2 regions of the Marichromatium sp. PS1 genome follow, and region 2 is predicted to be linked to the other one. Evidence: predicted binding sites of a transcription regulator. Region 2 holds the regulator's gene; the other holds the start of a gene.
What was found. The regulator FliA, encoded in region 2, starts transcription of late flagellar genes. The targets are predictions, from matches to a motif close to GCTAAAGTTNNNNNNNNNNCNGCCGATA.
Positions count from the first base shown of each region.

Region 1: a site for FliA is predicted at 1,980-2,007, ahead of ACAM26_RS00480 (DUF5610 domain-containing protein). Genes of this name have one in related genera too.

Region 1 covers NZ_BAAFHB010000001.1:101,394-105,764, reverse strand. Annotated here, with positions in the region: gene ACAM26_RS00490 (thiamine pyrophosphate-dependent enzyme) at 1-260, shown strand, start outside; gene ACAM26_RS00485 (rubrerythrin) at 278-775, shown strand; gene ACAM26_RS00480 (DUF5610 domain-containing protein) at 779-1,942, opposite strand; gene ACAM26_RS00475 (methyl-accepting chemotaxis protein) at 2,178-3,803, opposite strand; gene ACAM26_RS00470 (superinfection immunity protein) at 4,166-4,371, opposite strand, start outside.
Region 2 covers NZ_BAAFHB010000004.1:62,665-67,035, reverse strand. Annotated here, with positions in the region: gene ACAM26_RS09465 (chemotaxis protein CheA) at 1-847, opposite strand, end outside; gene ACAM26_RS09460 (protein phosphatase CheZ) at 883-1,653, opposite strand; gene cheY (chemotaxis response regulator CheY) at 1,809-2,183, opposite strand; gene ACAM26_RS09450 (RNA polymerase sigma factor FliA) at 2,231-2,983, opposite strand; gene ACAM26_RS09445 (MinD/ParA family protein) at 2,983-3,807, opposite strand; gene flhF (flagellar biosynthesis protein FlhF) at 3,794-4,371, opposite strand, start outside.

The sequences.
Region 1 (4,371 bases), on a different contig from region 2:
CGATCGAGTATCCCGGATTCGCCCTGGTGCACGTGCTCACCCCCTGTCCCACCTTCAGGCCCGAGCATCGCGACTGGAAGGGGCGGGTGCATGTCGATGACACGGGGCCGAGCATCGATCCGGTGGCGGCGGCGCGCCGGATCCAGGCCGATGACGGCAAGACCCTGGGACTGCTGTTTCGCCGCGCCCTCACGCCCTGGCGGGCCGAGCAGGCTCCCGCGTGCACGCTCGAAGAGATCGAGTCGGGGCTGCTGGCATGAGCGCGGGCCCGGGGTCGGTGGATTCTCTCGCGGCGCTGCTCGCCCACGCGCTCGAACTCGAACACGCCAGCCACGAGCGCTATACCGAACTCGCCGCCGGGATGGTGCTGCACCACAATGCGCCCGCGGCGGCTGCGTTCGATCGACTGGCCGGGCTCAGCGAGGCCACCGTGGCCCGGGTCGAGCACCGCGCGCGTGGGCTGTGTCTGCCGCGCATCGCGCCCTGGGACTTCGCCTGGTGTGGTGACGGTGCGCCGGCGCCCGATGTCGGCGGGGAGGGCGTCGACTATCTGATGAGCGTGGCCGAGGTGCTGGAGCTGGGCATGCGCGATGCCCGGTGTCGTCGTGACTTCTATGCCGGGTTGGTCGATCAGGCGGCGCCCGAGGTTCGCGAACTCGCCGTGTTACTGGCCGCCGCGAGCCGCGCTCAGTTCGAGCGGCTCGCGGCGTGGCGCGCGGCCTGTGCCTCGGGGGCGCGACTCGATGACTGGGATCCGCCCAACCTGCCCGAGTAGTCCTCAGTCATCGCTGTCGGTGCGCCGTGGCGCGAAGGCGTCGAGCAGTCGGCTCATGTGCGAGCGGAAGTCGTCCTGCTGCTGCTTCTCGGCGCTGACGAAGCGCTCATCCTGCTCGACCAGGCCCTGCATCAGCTCGGCACCGCTGGCGCGGGCGTCCTCGAGGAAGCCGAGCGCAGGCTGCGAGAAGCGCTCCTGCATCTGATCCATCAGCTGACCGATCCGACGACCGGGGCGCTCGCTCTGCGAGTCGTTGCCGAGTTGCTGGGTCTCCTGATAGCGCTGGGCCTGAGCGACCGAGTAGCTGGTACTCGAACTCATGTTCAGCTCCATGCGCGAGAGCTGCCCGGCGTCGAACGAGAGACTGCCGGCCTGGGAGAAGGCCGCCTGCACGTCGCCCTGGAAGAAGCTGTTGGCCAGCTCGCTGGTGTCCTGTACCAGGTTGCGGATGGCGTCGAGCTCTTCGGTGTCGAGATCACCCTTGACGCTGAAGCTGTAGTTGCTGGAGGCGCTGCGCGAGACGTCGAACTGCGCCACCTGATTGCCCTCGCTGTCGCGTGCGAGTGCTGCAGTGGCGCTGTAGTCGAGCTGCTGGCCGAAGTCGATACGCACGCTGTCGCCGTCGCGGGTGCGCACCTCGAGCGAGAAGGACTCGGCGTGCTGGAAGCGCTCGGCGACGCCGATGGCGGTAGTGGCGCTGCTCGCCGTGCTCTGGCCGCCGGGGGCCAGGCCGTCGAGCGCGGCGAAGGTCAGTTGCTCGGTCTCGTCGAGCTGTTCGGCGACCTTGCCCTGGAGCATGTCGAGGTTGGAGAGGATCTCGCGCGCCTCCTCGAAGCCCTTGCGTGCGCCCTCGACGGCCTGCTGATAGAGCTGTTCGACCTCGGCCTCGGAGCGGCCACGGGCGCGGGCGCTCTCCAGCCCGGTGGCCACCGCATCGGCGATGCGGTTGGCGACCTTCTCCGGGGTGAAGTTCTCGGCGTCGAGCTTGCGCACGGCATTGGCGTCCATGCCGGGGATGTGCGCGGCGAGTCGCTCGAGCACCTGCTGCTGTGGCGCCGCTGCGCTGCCGTCGCGGGTCGCTGTCGTCGGCGAGCCCGATGCGCCGGCACCCGAGCGCAGGGTCGTGAGCGATTGGAGCTGCGAGACGGATGAGTGGAGCGAGATCATCTCTGGGCCTCCGGGGCGAGTCTGTTCCGTCCCTGAGTAACGGCCGCGGCAAGAGGTTCTTGAATCTTAGCTATCAGCGATCAGCCTCCAGCTGCCTGTCATGGCTGCCAGCCTTCGGCGCTGGCAGCTGGTCGCTGGTGGCTGAACCACCAACGGCGAGTCTCCAGCTCTCGGCCTTAGTCATGGGCGCTAGCCTTCCCTGGCGGCTGGCGGCTGGCGGCTGGCGGCTGGCGGCTCAGATATGGAAACGCCCGAGCAGGGTCTGGAGTTCGAGGGCGAGCGCGGCCAGGGCCTCGCTGGCGTGGGCGATCTGGCCGGAGGTGGTGGCGGCGTGCGCGGTGCCGTCGTTGATGTTGGAGACGCTGCGGTTGACCTCCTCGGCGACCGCGGACTGCTCCTCGGCAGCGCTGGCGATCTGGGCATTCATGTCGGTGATGGTGCTGATCGACTGGGTGATGGTCTGGAAGGACTCGGCGGCGTGCGTGGTCTGGGCGACGCCTTCGCCGGCCTTGGCGCGACCGCGCTCCATCGCCTCGACCGCGCCGAGCGCGCCGCCCTGCAATCGTTCGATCATCTCCTGCACCTCGGTGGTCGAGGCCTGGGTGCGACTGGCAAGGTTGCGCACCTCGTCGGCGACCACCGCGAAGCCGCGCCCGTGCTCACCGGCGCGTGCCGCCTCGATCGCGGCGTTGAGTGCGAGCAGATTGGTCTGGTCGGCGATGGCGCGGATCACGTCGAGCACCTTGCCGATCTCCTCGCTGTCGGCGGCGAGGCGCGAGATCGCCTCGGCCGCGCTCTCGACCTCGAGGGCCAGCGCATCGATGGTGGTGTTGGCCTCGCCGACCACGGCGCTGCCGGCCTCGGCCTCGTTGTCGGTGTTCTGAGCCGCCTGCGCGGCCTCGGCGGCGTTGCGTGCGACCTCGGCCACGGTCGAGGCCATCTCGTGCATCGCGGTGGCGACCTGCTCGACCTCGCGCTGTTGCTGGGCGACGTGTTCGCGGCTCTCGGTGCTGGTCCCGGAGAGCTGCTCGGCGGCGGCCGAGAGTTGGCTGGCGGCGCCGGCGACCTGGCTGACCAGCGTGTGAATGCGCGCGATGAAGGCATTGAAGGCGTGCGAGAGATCGGCGATCTCGTCGTTGCCGTGGACCTCGAGACGCTGGGTCAGGTCGCCCTCGCCCTCGGCGATGTCACGCAGTCGCGCGGTGGTGGCGCGCACCGGTCGGACCACCAGGCGGGTGAGCAGCACGCCGAGCAGGGCCGCGAGCACCAGTGCGACGCTGGCCGCGCCCAGCATGCTCCAGCGTGCCAGCTGGCTGGTCTCTGCGGAGATGGCGATGCTCTCCTGCTGCTGGGCCTGGAGCGATTCCTCGAGCACCCCGAACAGATGGCGCAGGGTCTGCAGGTAGGCGAGGGTCTCGTTGCGATAGATGCGCAGCGCCTGATCGTGATCGCCGCGCTGTAGTGCGCTGTTGATCCGCTTGGCCGACTCGTGGACGGCGCGATGCGGGACCGCGATGGTGTCGAAGGCGGCGCGGAACGCTTCGGGGTAGCGCGCATAGCCCGGGTCGTTGCGCAGGCTGTCGTACCACTTGCCGAAGTCACACCGGTGCGGGTCGAGTTCGCCGGTGAAGGGTTGGTCGAGCAGCAGACTGAGCCCGAGATCGTTGACCCAGGCCAGGTGGTCGATCTCCTTGACCAGCTGGAAGTTGGATTGCTCGAAGCTCTTGATCAGCGCCTGCTGGACCTTGTCGGTGCGTTGCAGTCCACTCCAGCCGATCAGCGCGATCAGCAGCATGAAGACGAGTATGACGGTGAGGGCCAGGCCGATCTTGCGGCCGAGGCTGAGATGGATGCGGGACATGTTGGCTCGGTTGTTCTTGACTGTGCGTGTGGACCGGGGCGGTCCTGGTCGTTGTCTTGCCGAGCGGCGATGCGGCGGGGTCGGACGTGATGAGTGCGGGCGCCCGGATGGGCGGGCCACGTCAAGACCGGGCGTGATCCGTGCGCTCGGGCGATTGGATCCTCGGGCGAGCGATCCCTGCTTCGCGAACTCCTTCAGACCATGCGCCCGGGGCGATTGTCACGCGATTGTAACCTGATCGTCACCGGGTGTCCGGGGTTCAGGTCACGGAAACCCGGTGACTTTTGTACGCCGGGTGTCCGTGTTGCCGGCGAAGGTCGAGGCGGCCGTGGGGCGGTTCGGGCCGCGCGCCGACGGGCCGATCAGGCCTGGGGTTCGGCGCCGCCCTGCGGGGTGGGTTCGCCGTCGCCGAGCAGTGCCCAGAACAGCACCGCGACCCAGCCGACGAGGGTCCAGCCGAAGAGCACATTGATGAGGGTGATGCGCAGACGTCTGGTCAGTCCGCGGTCATGGGCGATCAGCCCGGGCAGCACATAGAGGGTGAGGAAGACCGCGGAGAGGAAGAGAC
Region 2 (4,371 bases):
CCTCGGGCTTCGGCGCCGGCTTGGCGGGGGCGGGCGCGGTGCTCGGCTGTGGCGCCGGCGGGGGTGAGGAAGGCGCGCTCTCGGCCGCCGCCTTCGGCGCGGGCGCCGCAGTGAAGGCGCCCTTGCCGTGGAGCTGATCGAGCAGGTTCTCGAACTCCTCGTCAGTGATGAGGTCGGTATCCTCGCCGGCGGGCTCTTCCTCGACTGGCGGCCCGCCCGCAGCCGAGACCTCGGCGGAAGTCGACGCGGTCGGCTCCGGGGGCACAGACTCGGCGGGCGCAGCACCGGACTGGGGCTGACCGCTGAGCGCATCGAGCAACGCCTCGAACTCCTGCTCGGTGATTTCATCCGCGGGCTCGGCACCCGCCGCCACGGACTCGGAGGGCGGCTCAGGCGCCGCCTCGGGCTCGGCAGGCACCGGCTCGACGGGAGCCGGGGGCGGCTCGGGGGCCGCCGCCGCAGGCGAGGCCAGCTGCTCGAGTTCGGCGATCAGTTCGGGCGCGGCGGGCTCGGGCTCCTTGCCCGATTGCAGGTCGCCGAACATGACGTTGACGACATCGAGCACCCGCAGCACCGTATCCATCAACTGCGCATCGACATGACGCTCGCCGTTGCGCAGCAGATTGAACACGTCCTCGGCATGATGACAGACCGAGACCAGCGCATTGAGGTTGAGAAAGCCCGCGCCACCCTTGATGGTATGAAAACTGCGGAAGACCGAATTGAGCAGGTCGCGGTTCGCCGGATCCTGCTCCAGATCGATCAGTTGCTCGTTCAAGCCTTCGAGCAGCTCGCCGGCCTCGACCAGGAAATCCTGAAGAATTTCGTCATTCGGGTCGATTGGCATTCACCTTATCCTCTGAACTCGATGGGCTCGGGCAACTAGAAGCCGAGACTGGACAGCAGGGCATCGACGTCGTCCTGACCCGAAACGACATCCCCGAGATCGTCGCTGGTGTTGGGCACCGCCGGCCCGACACCACCCCGGGCGGGTTCCTCGGCCTTCTCGACGGTCGGCTCGACGGGCTTGGCGACAGCCCCTTCCATGCGTCCGCTGGAGAGTCGAATCAAGCCGACCAGGTTCTCCTCGACGTCCTGAACCAGACGGATGACCCGCCCGATGATCTGGCCGGTAAGATCCTGGAAGTCCTGGGCCATCATGACCTCGGACATCAGCGAGCGCAGCCGCTCGGTCTCCTGACCGGTGGCGGAGAAGAAGGCGTCGAGCTCGCGCGCGAACTCGCGGAACTCATCGAGCGAGAGCTCGCGGCGCCGGAACCGCCCCCAACGCTCGGAGAGCCGCACCGCGCTGTCATGTACCCGCTCGGCGATCGGCAAGCCCTCGTCGACCGCATTGAGGGTGCGGTGCGTGGCCTGCTCGGTCATGGTGACGACATAGGAGAGCCGCTCCTTGGCGTCCGGGATCTCGTCCTGGGTGATCTCGACCAGACGCGAGTCGCCGCGGAAGCTCTGCAGCGCTTCGTGCAGCTCGCGGGTCAGCTTGCCGAGCTCCTCGAACAGCTCACGCTCGTAGGGGAAGCGCAACTGCTGGATGACCAGACGCGCGCCTTCCTCATCGCCGTTTTGGAGGTGTTCGACCAGCTCCTGCGCAAGTGCAAGCTGTGCGGTCAAACGTGTTTCGTCATTGTCCATCGATTGTTCCCAGGCCGAACGAAAAGGCTACCCGTGACATGGCTGGGCCGGCCATGGAGGCACGTGCCGGAGTGGGCTGAGTCCATGTGTCAGCGCCAGGGGCGAACGATGAGGCGACGGCCGGCGCAGCGCGAGACAGTCGCTTCAGCCCGACCCTAGCCTGCGACCCGCTCGAAGATCTTATCGATCTTTTCCTTCAGTGTCTCGGCGGTGAAGGGCTTGACGATATAGCCGTTGACGCCAGCCTGGGCCGCCTCGACGATCTGCTCGCGCTTGGCCTCGGCCGTCACCATCAGCACCGGCAGCTCCTTGAGCTCAGGGTCGGCGCGGACCTGGCGCAGCAGCTCGATGCCTTCCATGTTGGGCATGTTCCAGTCGGTGATGAGGAAATCGAAGCCACCGCTCTTGAGCATCGGCAAGGCCGTGCTGCCGTCGTCGGCCTCCATGGTGTTATTGAACCCCAGCTCGCGCAGCAGGTTCTTGATGATGCGTCTCATCGTGGAGAAATCGTCCACGACGAGGATCTTCATGCCTTTGTCCACACTGAACTCCCAGTGTCAATTGTCGGATTTATCGATCACAACAGCGACTCACTGCCCTCGCCGGTCCAGTCGGACAACCGTGAGCGCAAGCGGTGCAAGGCCTGACTGCGGATCTGGCTGACACGCGACTCGGTGATGCCGAGCACGGCGCCGATCTCGCGCAGGTTCAACGCCTCGTTGTAATACAGGTTCATGACCAGGCGCTCGCGCTCCGGCAAGCCACCCAGGGCCTGGGCCAGTGCCAGGCGAAACTGCGCCTGAGCGAGCTGCTCCGGGGGCGAATCCTCCGTCCCCGCCAACCAGCGATCGGCTTCCATCTCCGGGCCGCCCAGGTCTTCGATGCCGAGGACGTTGGCGCTCGCACTGTCCTGCAGCATCGCATGATAGTCCGCCAGCCCGATCTCGAGCTCGGCGGCGACCTCGGCGTCGCTCGCCGTGCGCCCCTCGCGCGTCTCCACCTCACGGATGGCTGCGGCGATGCGACGGGTGTTGCGATGGACCGAGCGCGGGGTCCAGTCCGCGCGGCGCAGTTCATCGATCATCGCGCCACGGATGCGTATGGTCGCATAGGTCGCGAAGGTCGCGCCCTGTCCCGCCTGGAACTGGCGCGCGGCCTCGATCAGCCCCACCATGCCCGACTGGACCAGGTCGTCGAGCTGCACCGACGGCGGTAGACGCGCCGCCAGATGATGCGCGATACGCTGTACCAGATCGACATTGGCCGCAACCAGCTCGTCGGGCCGGTCGGCCAGGCTAGGATACCCCTGCAATGGACGTTTCGGGGCCATCAGGCACTTTGCAACATCCGTTCGACGAAAAAGCCGATCCCGCCCAGGTCGGTCTCGGTGATGGGCCAACGATCGACCCGGGTCGCCAACTCGGTGAAGGCGCGCCCCGAGGGACTGCCCGGATACAGGTCGACCACAGGCCCGCGCCGCTGCACGGCCCGACGCAGGTTGTCGTCGAGCGGGATGATACCCGAGGCCTCGAGCATCACCTCCGGCAGGTACTGGGCGCAGACGGCCGAGAGCTTGCGCACCAGACGCCGACCGGCCTCCGGCGAGCTCAACATGTTGCAGACCATGCGGAAACGACGCAAGCCGTGATCCTGGTGCAGCACCTTGATCAGTGCATAGGCGTCGGTGAGCGATGCCGGCTCGTCACAGACCACCACCATCACTTCCTGAACCGCCTTGCAGAAGGCGGTGACCGACTCCTGGACGCCGGCCGAGGTATCGACGATGAGCACGTCGAGCGGCTGACGGTAGGAGCTGAAGGCACGGATCAGCCCGGCATGCTCGGCGGGGCTGAGATTGGCCATGCTGGCGATACCCGAGGCCGAGGGCACCAGCTGCATGCCCTGCGGGCCTTGCACCAACACATCCTCGAGTCCCTCGACCCGCCCTTCGACGAGATCGTGCAGGGTCTTGGTCGGGCGCAGTCCGAGCAGCAGATCGGCGTTGGCCAGACCGAGGTCGGCGTCGAACAGCATCACCCGCCGTCCCATGCGCGCGAGCGCGACGGCGAGATTGACCGAGACATTGGTCTTGCCGACGCCCCCCTTGCCGCTGGCGACGGCGATACTCCTGAGCCGATTGCTAGGCGGTTGCATGGGCAGGCGTCCTGAAGGGCAAGACCGACTCCAGAACCATGCTGCCCTGTTCACCAGACGTCCGCGTGGACGCCGGCATCGCGTTCATTGCCAGACCATCGAGAGAGGCGCGGGCGCCGCCCGGCGCACGCATGGCGTGCGCCCGCTCCTGGAGCGCCAAGCGGGTGAGATAGAGTGTATCGACCTTGTGGAAATCTTCGGTCATGCGTTGACCATCGCTATAAAAAATCAAACCGAGCCGCTGCTCCATCAACACGGACAGGGTCTCGCCGAGCTGTTCCGTCTCGTCCACCTTGGTCAACACCAGGGCCGAGGGTTCGCTCGACTGGAACGCCTCGAGCACCTGTCTGAGCACCATCGACTGATGGGTAGCGGCAATTACCAGCCAGGTCTCGAGCTCGATGCGCTCGCGCACCTGCGCAAACAATCGGCGCTCGGCGGCATCACGCGCGGCATGCCCGGCCGTATCGATGAGAATCAGTCTGCCATCACCGGCGCGACTCGACAACGCCGCCAGCTCATGCTCGTTCTCGAGCAGCATCACCGAGACCCCGGCCATCTGCC